4 regions of the Marinobacter sp. RI1 genome follow, and region 2 is predicted to be linked to each of the others. Evidence: predicted binding sites of a transcription regulator. Region 2 holds the regulator's gene; each other region holds the start of a gene.
The links. The regulator FliA, encoded in region 2, starts transcription of late flagellar genes. The targets are predictions, from matches to a motif close to CTAAAGTTTNNNNNNNNNNNGCCGNTAA.

Region 1: the regulator FliA is predicted to act here: its motif matches at 1,680-1,707, upstream of ACAM27_RS01105 (methyl-accepting chemotaxis protein).
Region 3: the regulator FliA is predicted to act here: its motif matches at 1,728-1,755, upstream of ACAM27_RS11350 (methyl-accepting chemotaxis protein).
Region 4: the regulator FliA is predicted to act here: its motif matches at 1,576-1,603, upstream of ACAM27_RS09140 (methyl-accepting chemotaxis protein).

The regions. Positions count from the first base shown of each region.
Region 1 is NZ_AP031605.1:244,520-248,731, forward strand. It holds gene ACAM27_RS01105 (methyl-accepting chemotaxis protein) at 1-1,522, opposite strand, end outside; gene ACAM27_RS01110 (CHAD domain-containing protein) at 1,755-3,092, shown strand; gene ACAM27_RS01115 (cation diffusion facilitator family transporter) at 3,015-3,848, opposite strand; gene ACAM27_RS01120 (LysR family transcriptional regulator) at 3,941-4,212, shown strand, end outside.
Region 2 is NZ_AP031605.1:3,053,956-3,058,167, reverse strand. It holds gene flhF (flagellar biosynthesis protein FlhF) at 1-1,267, shown strand, start outside; gene ACAM27_RS13830 (MinD/ParA family protein) at 1,341-2,153, shown strand; gene ACAM27_RS13825 (RNA polymerase sigma factor FliA) at 2,186-2,929, shown strand; gene cheY (chemotaxis response regulator CheY) at 3,090-3,473, shown strand; gene ACAM27_RS13815 (protein phosphatase CheZ) at 3,495-4,212, shown strand, end outside.
Region 3 is NZ_AP031605.1:2,529,692-2,533,903, forward strand. It holds gene ACAM27_RS11350 (methyl-accepting chemotaxis protein) at 1-1,659, opposite strand, end outside; gene ACAM27_RS11355 (bifunctional GNAT family N-acetyltransferase/carbon-nitrogen hydrolase family protein) at 1,816-3,336, shown strand; gene ACAM27_RS11360 (hypothetical protein) at 3,497-3,895, shown strand; gene ACAM27_RS11365 (helix-hairpin-helix domain-containing protein) at 3,942-4,212, shown strand, end outside.
Region 4 is NZ_AP031605.1:2,040,786-2,044,997, reverse strand. It holds gene ACAM27_RS09140 (methyl-accepting chemotaxis protein) at 1-1,534, opposite strand, end outside; gene ACAM27_RS09135 (hypothetical protein) at 1,800-2,456, shown strand; gene ACAM27_RS09130 (L-threonylcarbamoyladenylate synthase) at 2,483-3,106, opposite strand; gene ACAM27_RS09125 (BolA family protein) at 3,103-3,459, opposite strand; gene ACAM27_RS09120 (DNA topoisomerase 3) at 3,606-4,212, shown strand, end outside.

The DNA of each region.
Region 1 (4,212 bases), 1.0 Mb from region 2:
TCTGCTGTTCAGCGGCGGTCGCAATCTGAGTCACCTGATCGTGGATCTGGGTCACTGACGTCACGATGGTGTTCAGTGCACTGGTGGCATGATTGATGCGTTCAACCGTCGCCTCCGAGCTCTTGCGGGAGTTGTTCATACGTTCCACCGAAGCCTTGGACTCCGCCACAAAGCCATCAATCATTTCCCGGATCTGATCAGCCGATTCCGCTGACCGCTTGGCCAGCTGGCGCACTTCGTCGGCAACCACCGAGAAACCGCGACCGTGCTCGCCGGCCCGGGCTGCCTCAATGGCAGCGTTCAGGGCCAGCAGGTTGGTCTGCTCAGTAACCGCGTGAATCACATCCAGCACCTGCTGAATATCGTTCGACTTCTCGGCCAGGGCATTGATGCTGCGAGCGGTGTCTTCCATTTCCTGGGACAGCTGATTGACCGCCCCCTGAGCGCTATTAATGGTCTCGCCACCCTCTTTGGCCATGCGGTCCGCATCGGAAGCTGCGCCTTCCACCTCATTGGCATTGCCGGAGATTTGCTGAATCGTTGCCGCCATTTCGTTGATGGCCGAAGCAATCTGGTCGGTTTCCGAACCCTGCTCCTGAACCGACTGGCGGGTTTCATTCGCCACCCGGCTGAGTTCTTCAGCCGCCGAAGCCACCTGGTCGGTGGTAGAGCCGACCTCACGGATGGTGTCCTGAATCTTGATGACGAAGTGGTTGAAGCGGCGGCCCAGAACGGCCAGCTCATCTTTACCATCTTCCGGCAGGCGCTGGCGCAGGTCGCCCTCACCGTCGGCAATCTCCCGCATCATGTCGCTGACCTTGTTCAGCGGCGCAGTCACGGTGCGGCCAATGACCAACCCGATTACCAACGAAATCACCACCACCACAATGGTCAGCAGTAAAATGAAGCCCATAGCAGACGTCATGGTTGCATCGATTTCTTGCCGGGCAGCGGCCACCGCTCTCTGAACATCGGTTACATACACGCCGGAACCTATCATCCAGTCCCAGCCCGGAATGATGGTGGAGTAGGAGACTTTCGGTTCCACCTGGCCGGTAGCAGGGTTCGCCCACTCATAAGGCATGAAGCCATCATCACCTGTCGCATCGAACAACCCGCGAACCAGCTTTTGGGTGTTCGGATTGGTAGTCGGCCCTTCCTTGGAGGGATCCGGTGCATAGGCGAGATTGAACAGGCTGCGATCATAGGCGAAGACATAGTTGTTCTGACCGAACTTGATTGACCGCAACCGCTCTCGCGCCTCTTCCTGCGCCTCCTGCTCCGTATAACCTGGAGTGGACTTGGCCTCAAGCACCACGGATTTCGCGGTTTCAACCAGGTTTTTCAAACCTTCCTTGCGCGCTTCCAACAGTTCCTGCTCGAGGCGTTCCAACTCTGCCTCTCCATTGGCCCGGATCTGGTTCGCCGTAATCCATGCAACTGTTCCAGCCGTAATCAGTACAGGCACCAACACTCCAATCAGAAGCCGTGTTCTGATGGTCAGGTTGCTCATGAAGGTCATGGTCTTCGCTCCGGGGTCATTTCTTGTAATCCTTTGATTATGCACAAACGCAGCCCGCACTCCGTTGCAGTTTGTTAAAAGCTGTATACCAAACGCAGGTCCGGAACAGGTTTTTGTGTAAACAAGCCCGTCATATCAGGGTCATACGTCTAAATACTTATCGGCCGTCATGTAAACGACTTGAGGCTGTGTCAGACTAAGGTCTGAATATTCAGCTCATGAGCAAGCATGCATGAAACGGCTTTTTCTTATCCGCCACGCCAAATCGAGCTGGAACGACGACAGCCTCTGCGATCAGGAACGCCCGCTGAATGACAGAGGCCAAAGCCAGCTTGCGCCGCTCGCACGGGCACTGAGATGCCTGGGCGCGCTGTCTGGCGCCGTTTATGCAAGTCCCGCTGTGCGAGCCCAGCAAACGCTGGCAGGCGCACTCAGCGTCGACGCCCAGCCGGCCCAAGTCGTCACCGAAAACGAGCTTTACACCTTCGACTTCCGGCGTCTATTACGCTGGCTGCAGAATCTGGATAACAACCAGAACCGCATTACCCTTATTGGCCACAACCCGGCATTACTCGAACTGGCCGCCTTTCTGGCGCCTCAGGCTCCGTTCGAATTGCCAACCGCCAGTATCCTTGAGATCCGGCTGCCGGTAAGGCACTGGAAGAAAGTGGACAAAAACAAGGGTGCACTGGAAACCTTCCTGACGCCTCGTGATTTCAGTTACAACGAATTCCGGCGCAAGAACCGAAAAGCCAGTCCCGGCGCCACTGAACTGGACCAGAACACACTCCCGGAGGTTTTGCAGCAGCTGAACAATCAGTTGGAACTGCTGACCCCGGGGGTGATGCTGGGGCTGGATGACGAATTCCTGCACCAATACCGCATTGCCCTTCGCCGCAGTCGGGCCATTGCCGAACCCCTGGCCGAGATTACCGGCGATCGCCAACTACAGGAGCATATCCGAGAACTGAAGCGACATGCCCGGGCCACCAGCGCCCTGCGGGATCTGCACGTATTTCTTCAGGATATCCCCGAGCTGTGCCACGACAACCCACAACTCTGCACCACGCTGACCGACTGGGCGCGGCTCAGGGCATCTAAAGCACAGCGCAAACTGGCCAAACGCCTTGGCCAGAAACGCTACCAGCAAAGCCTGTCGCGCTGGCAAGACTATATTGAGTCCAAATCTTTTCATAAGCTGGCTGCAAACCTGCGGAAAAAAGACATCCAGGCCGCGACAAACCGGCGCCTGAAGCAGTTCAACCGAAAAACCGCAGAACTGCTGCACACCGCTCCGGATGAAGCCCTGCACCAGCTGCGCAAGAACCTCAAGCGTATCCGCTATCTTCTGGAACTGGATGCCCGGTACAGCAAGCCATTCCGGAAAGAGCTACGCCAGCGACAGGATCTGTACGGCCGTTTCCAGGATCTGCATGTCCAGATCGAGCTGACCCGACGATTCCTCGCCGACCATCCGGAGTGCGACGGGGTGTCACTGACTGGCAAACTTGAGCAAGAGAAAGCCAATACCCGCAGGCAAATACTGGCTATGGGTGGACTGAACGTCTGAGGCCTCAAGAAGAAGGTTCGGGCCGAGCTTGGCCACCCGGACCTGTTCCGGATTCAGGCCCAGGTCTTCCAGGGTCTCATGGATGTCGTCCAGTGCATCGTCTTTCGGTGCCGCCAGCAACAGCTCCCGAACTGACTCCAGAACCATCTTCACCGGCACCGTCATAAAGTAGACCGAAATCACCAGCATCATTACCGGGTCGGCATACACGGCCAGCTCCGCCCAATGACTGCGTTCCAGCAGCCAGGCCGCGCCAAAACCAATCATTACGGCAGCGCTTAGGGCACTGTCCATCAGCCACTGGCGCTGTTCCGCCTGCACCAGCCCCGAACCATTGCGCAGACTTGACCACCGTAGATACGCCCAGACCGCCAGACACCCCACCACGTTCACCGCACCAAAGATCATTGCCATGTCCGCCGCCACGGCACGGCCGCCCTGAAGCAGCGACACCACCGCCGATACCAGCGACAAGATACACACCACTGCAATCACCAGACCTTTCACAGCGATCACTAGCGGCTCCACGGCCCCCATCCCGAATGGGTAATCGTCATTGGCCGGCCGGCGAACCAGGCGGGCGGCATAGAGTGACAGGAGCGACAACCCGAGGCTGATCAGGGAATAGGCACCATCGAAGAGAATAACCAGGGAATCGACCCAAAGACCCCAGGTAATACCGGCGAGCGCAAACACGCCCGCGCCCACCGCTGATAATGTCAGCGCCAGGTTTTCCCGCGCCAGAGAAGTAAACATTTTGACCTCCTGAGAATTGCTGCCATATTAGCGGCATCATTCAACAGGTGTGAGTCGCTGAGCGACGGAAAATCCGTCGCAAAGAGCAAACCATGAAAACGTCACAGATCAAGACCTTCCTCTCGGTTGTGCGCAACGGCAGCGTGGCCGCGGCGGCCCGGGAACTGAACCGCAGCCGCACCACCGTCAGTACCGTGCTGGCGTCCCTGGAGGATGAACTGGGGGTGGAGCTGTTTGAACGCAGCGGCAATCAACTGCACCTGACGGCCGTCGGCCAGTCCATCCTGACCGACTGCCGGCGATTCGACCAGGTTGCCAGCCAGATCAGGGCTCGCTGCCAGCACCACCTGAGTGGTGCCGAATC
Region 2 (4,212 bases):
GCAGGTAAGCCACGAAATGGGGCCGGATGCCGTTATTCTGTCTAACCGCCGGGTTGATGGTGGTGTTGAGATCGTGACGGCACTCGACTACGACGAAAACATGGCGCGTCAGCGTCTTGGCGATAGGGCGGTTGAAGCCACCAACGGCTCCCGGCTGGCAGAGATGCAGGCCGAGCAGCATCGTCGGCTGGAAGAGGAGCTGAACCGGTCCCGCAGTCGCATTCGTGAGGTTCGGGAAAAGCGCGCAGGAAGTGGCGCCTCAGGTGGCGTGGCGTCGTCCTTGTCTTTCGAGACTGCCGATTTTCCGGCGTCACGTCCCAGTGATGAAGCGCTGGCAAAGCCGTTTGCGGGTAGCGAATCCGGCGCCGGTGGCTATGCCGATGAACTGGCCAGTATGCGTGCCGAAATCAGCTCTCTGCGTGATCTGGTCAGTGGTAAGGCTGCAACTGCCACGCCGACCGGCAACAGCGCAGTTCAGCAACGATTGGCCGAGCGCCTGCAGGAGTTCGGTTTGGGCGCGGAGCTGGCCGGCTCTCTGTCCCGTCGGCACCGGGCCGGGCGTCTGGAGGACGGCTGGAAGCAGTCACTGAAAATGCTGGCGACCGGCGTTCGTACCGGTCGCGAAGACTGGCTTGATGCCGGCGGTATCTATGCCCTGGTCGGGCCAACCGGGTCTGGCAAAACCACCACCATTGGCAAGCTGGCGGCCCGCTACGTCCTTGAGCATGGTCCGGATTCGTTGGCACTGGTGACCACCGACCGCTATCGTGTGGCCGCTCATGAGCAGCTCTTCGTGTTCGGCCGCATCCTGAATGTGCCCGTGCGTGTGGTGGATGAGAGCCATTCCCTGGATGACATTCTTGATGAGTTATCGGATCGACACCTGGTGCTGATTGACACTGCCGGCCTGACCAGTGCCGACCGCGGTTACCAGGAACAACTGGCGGAGTTGGCTCGCAGCGATCACAATATCCGTACACATCTGGTGGTCTCCGCCACCAGTCAGCCACGTATCATGAAATCCGTGTGGCATTGCTATAAGATGGCAAGCCTTGCAGGCTGCATCATGACCAAGATTGATGAGGCCCTGACCCTGGGCGAAGCGCTCGGGTTCGTTATGGAGACCAGCTTACCGGTGGCCTGGTACACCGATGGCCAGAAGATACCGGAAGATCTCCAGAGGGCGGAGGCCATTCCGTTAGTGCGCCTGGGCGTAGAACGGCTTAAGGCCGTGCAGAGCGCACAGACAGTCGCCGAAGGTGCCTGAGCCTCGTTGGCGACCAGAATAAAACACCGGCACGCGTGCCCGTACAAGAACGTAGTAAGAGACTGATAACAGTATGAGCAGACCACATCCGGTTCAGGTGATTGCGGTTTCCGGCGGCAAGGGCGGTGTCGGCAAGAGCAATGTTTCGGTCAATCTCGGTATCGCCCTGGCCCAGAAGGGGCGCCGGGTTGTCTTGCTGGACGCGGATCTCGGGCTCGCCAACATCGATGTGTTGCTCGGCATTACCGCCAATCGAAATCTTCAAGACGTACTCAGCGGCGATTGTGATCTGAAAGACGTGCTGGTGAATGGCCCTGGTGGTATCAAGATTGTACCGGCTTCCTCCGGCACCCAGCGTATGACCCAGCTCAGCGCCATGGAACATGCCGGCCTGATCAACGCTTTCAGTGAGCTGGGCGACCAGATTGACGTTCTGATTGTGGATACCGCCGCAGGTATTTCTGAATCGGTGGTCAGCTTCCTCAGGGCCTCGCAGGAACTTCTGCTGGTGGTCTGCGACGAACCTACTTCCATTACCGATGCCTACGCGTTGATCAAGCTGATGAACCGGGATTATGGCACCAACCGCTTCCGTATCTTGGCAAACCAAGTCCGCAATGAGCAGGAAGGCCGCCATCTGTTTGAAAAACTGACCCGGGTCACCGAGCGTTTTCTGGATGTGGCACTACAATATGTAGGTATCGTGCCTTACGACGAGGCCGTCAAGAAAGCCGTCCAAAGACAGAAAGCGGTATTGGATGCCTATCCGAGGGCGAAAGCCTCGCTGGCTATCCGGGCTCTGGCCGAAAAAGTGGACAGTTGGCCTTTGCCGTCCTCTCCCAGGGGGCATCTCGAATTCTTCGTGGAGCGGCTCGTCGAAGTCTGATCTGAATCCAGTCCTACAAGAAAACCGGATACATGACATTGGCGAAAAATCTGGGAATTTACCATCAGGCCGGCGCCAGGAGCCCTTCAGCCCTGATTGAAGAGCATGCGCCGCTGGTCAAGAAAATCGCCCTTCATCTCATGGCCCGGCTGCCGCCATCAGTGCAGCTGGAAGACCTTATGCAGGCCGGTATGATTGGCCTGCTGGAGGCCGCGCAGCGCTATTCTTCCGGCAAAGGTGCCACCTTTGAAACCTACGCAGGGATTCGCATCCGCGGCGCCATGGTGGATGAGATCCGCAAAGGCGACTGGGTGCCCCGCTCAGTGCATCGCAACGCCCGGCGAATCGCCAGTGCTATCAAGCAGGTGGAAGATCGTACCGGGCGCGAGGCCCAGGATGCCGAAGTAGCTGAAGAGCTTGGCATTGGTCTGGACGAGTATCATGCCTCACTCGCCGACGCTAACAGCGGTAGACTTTTTAGTCTTGATGAGCTCAATGAATCCGGCGAGCTGCCGATAGAAGAAGCAGAAGCGAGTGATAATCCGCTGGACGGTATTGCTTCAGGCGCTTTCCAGCGAAGTCTCGCAGACGCCATTGAGCAGTTGCCTGAGCGTGAAAAGCTGGTATTGAGCCTGTATTACCAGGAAGAGCTCAACCTCAAGGAAATCGGTGCGGTGCTAGGGGTCAGTGAGAGCCGGGTAAGCCAGATTCACAGCCAGGCGGCGTTGCGACTTCGCAGCCGGCTGGCCGAGTGGCGGGATGGTGACAACGACTGATCGGCCAGGTGCTGTGTTTCTCTTTCAGCAAGCTGTGTAGCTTTTGGTAAACGATGCTTTACAACGTGCGCAAACACCACACAATAAGCGCTTAAGGTAGCAGCCTGCTAGACTTCCAAAAGGCTGAATGAATTCCGGGTGTTACTGACTGGAGGTCCCATTGGACAAGAACATGAAAATTCTCATTGTGGATGACTTCTCCACAATGCGACGCATCATCAAAAACCTGCTGCGAGATCTCGGCTTCACCAATACGGATGAAGCAGACGATGGCAACACCGCGTTGCCCATGCTCCGAAGCGGCAAGTATGACTTCCTGGTGACTGACTGGAACATGCCCGGCATGTCGGGCTTTGACCTTCTGAAGGCTGTCCGTGCTGATGAAAACCTGAAGAACCTGCCGGTTCTGATGGTAACGGCAGAGGCCAAGCGGGACCAGATCGTGGCTGCGGCTCAGGCCGGGGTGAACGGGTATGTGGTCAAGCCTTTCACGGCAGCCGTGCTGAAGGAAAAGATCGAGAAAATCTTCGAACGAATCCAGTAACCAGAGGTCGGATGGCTCGCCATGAGTGATACCAAACAGAACCATCAGGGCCTTGATCCGGAGGTGGCGGAGAAGCTTCAAAAGCAGGCCTCCGACCTGGCCGAGAATGTAAACGCCGGGAATTATGCCAAGGCGATGACCCTGATCAATGAACTGAGCGAGGTTCGCGATCAGAGTCTGTATCGGGAAGTGGGGCGACTGACCCGCAGCCTCCATGAGGCAATCCGGAACTTCCAGATAGACCCGCGTAATGCCGAGCAGAAAGAAGTGCTGTCGAAGATGAGCGACGCTTCTGACCGTCTGGCCTATGTGGTTCAGATGACCAGCCAGGCGGCGAACCGCACCATGGATCTGGTTGAGGAAAGCATGCCGGTGGCTCACGCCATGCGGGATGAAGCGGTTTCCCTGCGGGATGAGTGGCAGCGTCTGCGCCGTCGTGAAATGGAGCCTGCGGAGTTTCGGGAGCTTTACGGTCGCATCGACAAGTTCTTCGCTGGCCTGACGACAGACTCCGACAGTCTGTACCAGAACCTGTCGGAAATCCTTCTGGCTCAGGATTTTCAGGATCTTACCGGTCAGGTTATCCAGAAGGTCACCGCGTTGGTGAAAGAGGTGGAAGACAACCTTCTTGGTCTGGTGGTGATGGCCAGCCACGTTGATCAACTGACCGGCACAGTGCATCAGATTGAAGAAAAAGAAGAATCGGCCGAAAAAGGGGTAGGGCCCCAGATCAAGGCCG
Region 3 (4,212 bases), 520 kb from region 2:
CAGAGACTCCATCGCATCCTGCGCTTTTTCCATACTCACGTTGGATACCGCCGTAGAGGCTTTCATAACGTCTACCGCATCGTTGGCGCCTTTCTGCAGCCGCTCGATCATGTTGTTGATTTCTTCGGTGGAAGACTGGGTACGCTGAGCGAGATTCCGAACCTCATCAGCCACCACCGCAAATCCGCGTCCCGCATCCCCTGCCCGCGCCGCTTCAATGGCCGCGTTCAGTGCCAGCAGATTGGTTTGTTCCGCAATGCCCTGAATGACTTCAAGTACAGTCGTAATCGACGAAACATCCTTACCAAGGGTGTCGATAACCTCGGCGGCGGCGTTTATTTCACCCACCAGCTTCTGCACCGCATCCCGCGAGGCGGTGACGGTCTCCAGGGAACCCCGGCTTTCCTGGTCTGCATTCTCTGCAGCTTCCGCAGTTTGCTGGGCATTCTGGGCAATCTCACCCGCCGCCGCGGACATTTCGTTAATTGCCGTCGCGATCATGTCGATCTCATGCTGCTGGTTTTCAACACTGGAGCGACTGTCGCTGGACGTCTGTCGGAGCGACTTTACGTTCTCCTCCAGTTCGTCGCTGCCCTCTTTTACTTCTTTTACAACCTGCTGGATGTTCTCAACAAAGCTATTAAAGCTGCGCGCCAACTGCCCAAACTCATCAGACGCAGAGTCATCAAGACGCTTGGTAAGATCCGCATCTCCGGAAGCGATGCGAGACATGGCGCCATTAAGCCTGCGAACCGGCGCAAGAAGGAAGCTTATCGCAAAGTAGAGCAAGACAAGCGCAACAATCAGCCCTACCCCGGCGATGATCAGGCCCATAGTCCGAGCCTCGACGATGGGAGCACTGATCAGGTTTTCATTCACGAACGTAACCAGGTACCAGTCCACGGCCCGGGCTTCGCTGATGGGGTGAAAGCTGACACTCCACTCGGCACCCTCGCTCTCAAATCCCTGCAGAGAACCGTCCAGAACCGGCTGCTGACCGATCATGCCGCTGATGTTCTTGCCAACAATCTCGCTGTTGGGGTGAAACAGGACCGTGCCGGAATTGTTGATTAACGCCGCATAGCCCGTCTCTGCCAGGGTAATGGTCGATAGCATCTGATCGATTGTGTTGAGACTGATATCCATACCGGCCACGCCAACATAATTGCCCCGCTTGATTGGCGCCATGGCGGAAATAATGGTCTCGTCCGAGGTTGCATCCAGGTACGGATCGGTAAACGACGCCTGCCCCAAACGCTGGGCTTTCTGGTACCAGGGGCGTACCCGGGGGTCATAATCGGGTGGAAGCGTGGCTTCTACTTCGGCACTTCGCATCAGCATGCGGCCATCTTCGGTGCCGGCGTACACGTCCTTGATGTTGCCACCTTCGGTCATGGCTTCCATGAGAACGCGGGCGTTATCGTCGTTGCGAGTCCGTTCCAGCGCCTTCGCCGTCGCTTCCGCCATATCCAGGCGCGTATTGAGCCAATCGGCAATACTCGACGTACTCTGGGCCACTGCATCGCTCATCAGCGCGCTAACGTAGCGATCGGTCGTTGAGCGGAGCCGAATATCGTTGGAAATTGTCAGGGCGCCCATAATCAACACGATCAGGGAGCCAATTGCGATCAGCAATTTCTGGGCGAATGATAGGTTCAAGCTGACGGTCTCCAATCAGGGTCAAAAACAAATTGCATTTATCATTTAGTGTAGTCGAAACATACTTACTAACGGCAGATCCTGCGAAGTCTTGAACACTCTTTGCTAGAATGCTGAGATCACAGCACATTCGCCAGACACGACAGGGAGAACCCTATGGCCCATGAAGAGCTCCACCTGAATCTGCGTAACCTGACCCTTGATGACTACGGCCAGTTGCAAGAGTTGATGGATCGGGTTTACGACGACATTGGTGGCGCGTGGCCAAAAGAAACCATCAAGGCTCTGGTAGAACAGTTTCCGGATGGCCAGATCTGTATCGAAGACAACGGCCAGTTGGTGGCGGTGGCGCTCACGGTATGCGTGAAATACGAAAGATTCAGCAACCCTCACGCCTACGACGACCTGATTCTGCGTAACGAGAAAATCTGGCACAACCCCAACGGCGATTCGCTTTACGGCCTGGATGTGTTTATAGACCCCGAATACCGGGGCTATCGACTGGGGCGTCGCCTGTATGAAGCACGAAAAGAGCTCTGTCGTTCCATGAACCTGCGGGCCATCCTCGCCGGAGGGCGGATTCCCAGCTACTTCAAGTACGCCGAGCAATACACTCCGGAAGAATACATTCAGCGCGTTGATCGCAAGGAAATCTACGACCCGATCCTGACGTTCCAGCTTTCCAACGATTTCCAGGTTACCCGGCTGATGCACAAATACCTGCCGGAAGACCAGAAATCCCTCGGATATGCAACGTTGCTGGAGTGGAGAAACATTCTCTATACGCCTCCCTCATCGGTACTCAACGTCAAAAAAACCCAGGTGCGCATGGGGGCGGTGCAGTGGCAGATGCGGGAATTCACCTCGGTGGAGGAGGTGCTCAAGCAGGTTGAGTACTTCGTGGACGCACTGTCGGATTATAAAAGCGACTTTGCCCTGTTCCCGGAATTTTTCAACGCGCCGCTGATGGGGCTGACCGACCAGATGGATCAGACCCGTGCCATTCGGTTCCTCGCCGGCTTTACCGAACAGTTCCGCAACGAAATGTCGGAAATGGCCGTCAGTTACAACATCAACATTATCACCGGCTCCATGCCGCTGATTGAAGATGACCGGGTCTACAACGTCTCATACCTGTGCCACCGTGACGGTCGTGTAGACGAGCAGCGCAAGGTCCACATCACCCCTCACGAACGTCGCGACTGGGTTATTGAGGGTGGTGATAAATTCCAGGTATTCGATACCGATGCCGGCCGTGTCGCCATCATGATCTGCTACGACATTGAGTTTCCGGAACTGGGCCGTATCGCCGCCAGTCAGGATGTGGACATTATCTGTGTCCCCTTCTGGACCGATACCAAGAACGGCTATTTGCGCGTGCGCCATTGTGCCCAGGCCCGGGCCATAGAAAACGAGTGCTACGTGGTGATTACCGGCAGCGTGGGCAACCTGCCGAAAGTGGAAAACCTGGATGTTCAGTACGCCCAGTCTTCGGTATTCTCGCCGTCGGATTTCGCATTCCCTCATGATGCAGTGATGGCAGAAACCACACCGAACACCGAAATGATCATGTTTTCAGATATGGATCTGGAAAAGCTCAAACTGGTCAGAAACGAAGGTTCTGTCACCAATCTGAAAGATCGACGTGTTGACCTTTACGAGCTGAAAACCCGGTAATGGGCAGATTTGGCCCCGCACAGGGGGCCAAATCCTGATTATTTCCATGAACGGGCTGCGGTAGATAGCTGACGGCATTGCCAAAAGTTTCTGGCCCGTCTATTGTTTAATTAATGTTCAGTATATATCTGGCCGACCTCAATAGCAGAGCAAGCGTTCCATGAACGAAGAACTACCGGACCTGGTCGCGCGTTTCCGAATCCGACACGGCATTTTTCGCAAGGAAACCGTGGAAGCGCGACTTTATGAACTCGACAGTTACGGCTGCGTGATGAAAACGGACAAACTGTTTGAACCCGGGGATACCGTGGTTCTCGACCTTGTTATGGATATGCCGTTTGAAGAAATCCGTGCCGAAGGCCTGACCGGCCTGGTTACCGAAAAGAGAAAACACTGTAGCAACTTCTTCTACTCACTTGATTTTGTTGAGCTAAATGCTCGAGACGAATCGCCGCTCTCTGACAAACTGCGGCGCATAAGAGAAGTTGTTCTCAAGAAACAGAGCCTGAAATCCCGGCGTGGGTCGAGTCCCGCTTCCGGTATGCGACAAATGGCCTGATGCCCGTTCACTTCACCCGCACTTCCCTTCCGTAAGGAGACACTCCATGGCAAAGAAAGCCAAGCCAAGCGTTGATAAGATCGTCAAGAAAGTAAACAAAGAGTTCGAGAAAACATCCGCCCAGATCGAAGGGCTGATTAACGACGCACTGAAGCAGTTCGACAACCTGCAGAACCAGGTTCAGGAGCCGGTACGCAAGCTCCTGAAAGACATGGATGAGCTGCGTGATCGTGAAATGAAGCGCTTTAACGACGAATTTGAGCGCCGCATGAATGAATTCCACGAACTGCAGTCGGCATTGCTGGAGCGCCTGGGTA
Region 4 (4,212 bases), 1.0 Mb from region 2:
TCTCCTGAGCATCGCTGGAGGTCTGCTCAGCAGAGCGGCTGATTTCAATCACATTCTGATTGATGGAGTCCGACACTTCGCTCTGCTCGTTAGCCGCACTTTCCATTTCCTCATTCAGGGCCGTGATCTCACGCACCGCTGCAGCAATAGTTTGCAGCTCGGTTTCCACTTTCAGAATTGAGTCCACCTGATGCTGAGCAAGTTCCGAGGCATGGCGCATGGTACCGACACAATCCACCACCTCTTTCTTCAGTCCTTCAATGGTTTGGCGAATTTCCTCAGTCGACGTTTGCGTGCGCGAGGCAAGCGCCCGGACTTCGTCTGCGACCACGGCAAATCCCCGGCCCTGCTCACCAGCTCTGGCCGCTTCAATCGCCGCGTTCAGGGCCAGCAGGTTGGTCTGGTCGGCGATCTCGGAAATCAGCTCCAGCCGTGAGGCCATTTCCGTTGTCCGCTGATCCAGTTGCTCGATACGCTGAGCACCGTTCTGTACTTCCGCGTTCAGGGATTCAATACCCTGCACCGCATTGCGTGCGAGGTGTTCCCCGGTTTCTGCCGATTTGGTGGTATCCGCCGATTTCCGTGCGGTGGTCACCGCGTTCTCGCGAACCTGCACGGCGGAAGCCGCCATCTCAGTGGTCGCGCTGGCCACTTGGTCGGTGTTGTCTTTCTGGGCAAGAACTTCCCTTTCTGTGGTCTCTGCTTTACCGGCAATGGTACGAGCCGCCGCTTCAACCTGCTCTGCGTTATCCATCACGGTATGCATGCTGGCCCGGATCTTGGCGACCATTCGATTGAAAGCACGGGAGACCGAGCCGATCTCGTCGTTTCGGGTTACGTCCAGTTCAATGGAGAGATCCGAATTACGGGAGATTTCATCCATTCGGTCGTGCAGCCGACGCAAGCGGGAAAACACCAGCCGCCCCAATACCACGGTAGTCAGTATGAAAATAACCACAAAGATCAGAATCTGAATACCGCCACTCACCATCAACTGCTGCTGCAGGCGCGCGTCACTTTTCGCCAGAGAATAGTCGACCCGAATAGCGCCCAGCACGTCCCCTTGCTGGGCCTGATGACAGCCGAGGCAGTTCACGCCCTGATAGTTTTCGCTGGCAATGACCGGCTCAATCAATGTGTAGACACGACCCGCGTCGTTCTCGGAATAGTGTTCAACCCGCTCACCACCCAACGCTTTCATGTCCAGTGGCTCTCGCCGTTGTTCGGCGGCATTCCCTGCACCGTACATGGCATTCAGCTGATCGCTGCGGATCACCCGAACATCCAGTACGTCCTCGGGAGCCATCACCTTCTCCCGTAGAACATCGCGGTTATTAATGGTACCCGTCACCATCATGGTGTTCAGGCCATCGAAAAAGGACTTTGCCAGACCATCCACGTATTTGTGGCTGAACTCCTTGAGGTGGGCTCGCTGGGACTGGGCGCTGTAAACAACTGTAAACACGAGAATGACGGTGAAAGCCGCTGCCAGTGCTGCCAGCAACACAAAACGGATTGAGTATTGTTTTTTCATGTGCCCCCGACAACGGAAGATGATCTGGACATCCAAGAGTAATGACGGCGAATTGGCGCATAACTTTATAGATATGAATCAATTTTTTTATGACGCAGATCATCCGGACGCGCCCGCTATGTCATTCCTTGCAATGTTTTACATTCGTCCCGGCACATTCAAACCCGAAGGCAAGGCAGGTTGGCCCGAAACCTGCAAGGCCTGATGCAACACGGGCTAATTCCGTGGTATCCGGCAGAGATTTTCCGTTTCAGGGGAGATAACCATGTCATTGCTGACATCACTGTTACAGGCCAGCACGCGCTTTCAGCAAGCCATGGACAACCGTGCGCCGCGCACTGACGCACCCGCCGGTAAAACCAATGAAGGCGCCGCAGCAGGCGAGCCCCAGAGCAGCGCCGACGACCGCTTCACTCCGTCCCAATGGCAGGATCGCAACCCGGCGAGTCAGAAAACCCGGCAATTGCCACTGACCCAGTACAAGCAGACGGTTGCCCAGGATCTGTCCTACGTTCGTGAAACCCTGCGGCACAAACTTGCCGAGTACAACGTGCACCCGGCAACCGCGTTGAGCGTGAGTAAAAACGAGCAAGGAAGCATTCAGTTGGACGGCAAAATTCCTGATCAGGTGCGGGAAAAGATACAACAGGATCTTAACAACAACCGGGGATTTGGTGAGGCGCTTAGCCGCTTGAGTGTGACCGAACCCACCCTGCACTTCATGGATAACGCACTCAAGCTCAATCAGGCTTATGGCGTGAACAATTCCCTGCTGGATTCACTGCTCAGCGAAAACCAGCAGTTCAATGGACTGCAAGATGTCATCCACCGTTATGACAGCCTTCGCCGCACCGCCACACCCGCCGAGACGGGTATCACAACGCAGCAACGCTACGCCTTCAGCCTGAATACCCGGGCCTGAAAGCCCGGGGGTAACTGCTAATCAGATCAAACCTGAAACGGGGCCGGATCACCCTTGCCCACCCGCGTAACTTCAGGCACATCACCGGTAAAGTTGACCACCGTGGTAGCCTCCATACCGCAGAAACCGCCATCAATAATCAGATCAAGCTCATGCCCGAGGGTCTCGCGAATATCGTAAGGATCGGTCAAAGGTTCGGTTTCACCCGGCAGAATCAGGGTGCTGCTCATAATCGGCTCACCCAGCTCACCCAGCAATTCCCGAACAATCTCATTGTCCGGGACCCGAATGCCGATGGATCGACGCTTGGGATGCAACAAACGGCGGGGCACCTCACTGGTCGCGTCCAGAATGAAGGTGTACGGGCCCGGCGTAAAATTCTTCAGTAACCGGTACTGGGTATTGTCCACCTTGGCATAAACCCCGATGTCTGACAGGTCACGACACACCAGGGTGAAGTTGTGCTTGTCGTCCAGGCGCCGAATCCGCTTGATGCGGTCTGCCGCCTGTTTGTCGCCGAGGTGACAGCCCAGGGCGTAACCTGAATCGGTGGGATACACAATCACCCCACCCTTGCGCAAAATCTCCACCGCCTGCTTGATCAGACGCTTTTGCGGTGTTTCCGGGTGAATCTGGAAAAACTGGCTCATCCATTAGCTCCTTGTTGGGGCTTCTTGTCCATTGCCGAATCGCCTTTCGACCCACCCATACAGTTGGGTGAATCCGGAGACGCCTGACCACTGGCCTTCCACTCTTCCGGCGTATACAGGTGCAACGCCAGAGCATGCACCGGGCCCGCCAGCTCATAGGCCAGAACCTTGTAGATCGCCTGATGACGCCGCACCTTCATCTGGCCCTCAAAATCCGCCGACACCAGCGTTACTTTGAAATGGGTTTCAGAATTGGGTGGCACCGAATGCATATGGCTCTCGTTTTCCACCGAAATCAGGCTGGCATCAAAGCCATTGGCCAGCTTCTCCTCTATGCTTTTCTGTACTTTCATAACTCACTTACTCCGGACTTTAAGCATCAATGCACCGACCTGTTGTTTAACCAGTCTACTACAGTACGCCGCGGAACCCCGAAGCCCTTGACACAAAAGCCCCAAAGCGACACATTCCCCTGCCAGCAACCAACCCCCAGATACCCATGCACCTGTACATCGCCGAAAAGCCAAGCCTGGCCCGAGCCATCGCCGCCGCACTTCCCGGCCCCCACGAAAAAGGCCAGGGCTGGATACGCTGCGGTAAAGGGCCGGATGCTGCCACTGTAAGCTGGTGCATTGGCCACCTGCTGGAGCCCGCGGAGCCGGCCCGCTATAACCCGGCCTGGAAGAAATGGCGGATAGAAGACCTGCCCATGTTCCCGGAGCCCTGGCAACTGGTGCCGAAAGACAGCGTGCGCCTGCAATTCAAAGTGCTTGAAGCCCTGGTCCGAAAGGCCGACCTGATTACCCACGCGGGGGACCCCGACCGTGAAGGCCAGCTACTGGTCGACGAAGTCCTGCGCTACCTCGGCACCAACGCACCAGTGAAACGGGTGCTGATTAACGACCTCACCCCCAAGGCGGTAGCCCGCGCCATCCAAAACCCCAGAGACAACCGGGAATTCCGTCCACTGTCACATTCCGCCCTGGCGAGACAACGGGCCGACTGGCTCTACGGCATCAATCTCACCCGATTCTATACCCTCAGCTATCAAACCCGGGGCGAACAGGGTGTCTACTCCGTGGGCCGGGTGCAAACCCCGGTGCTTG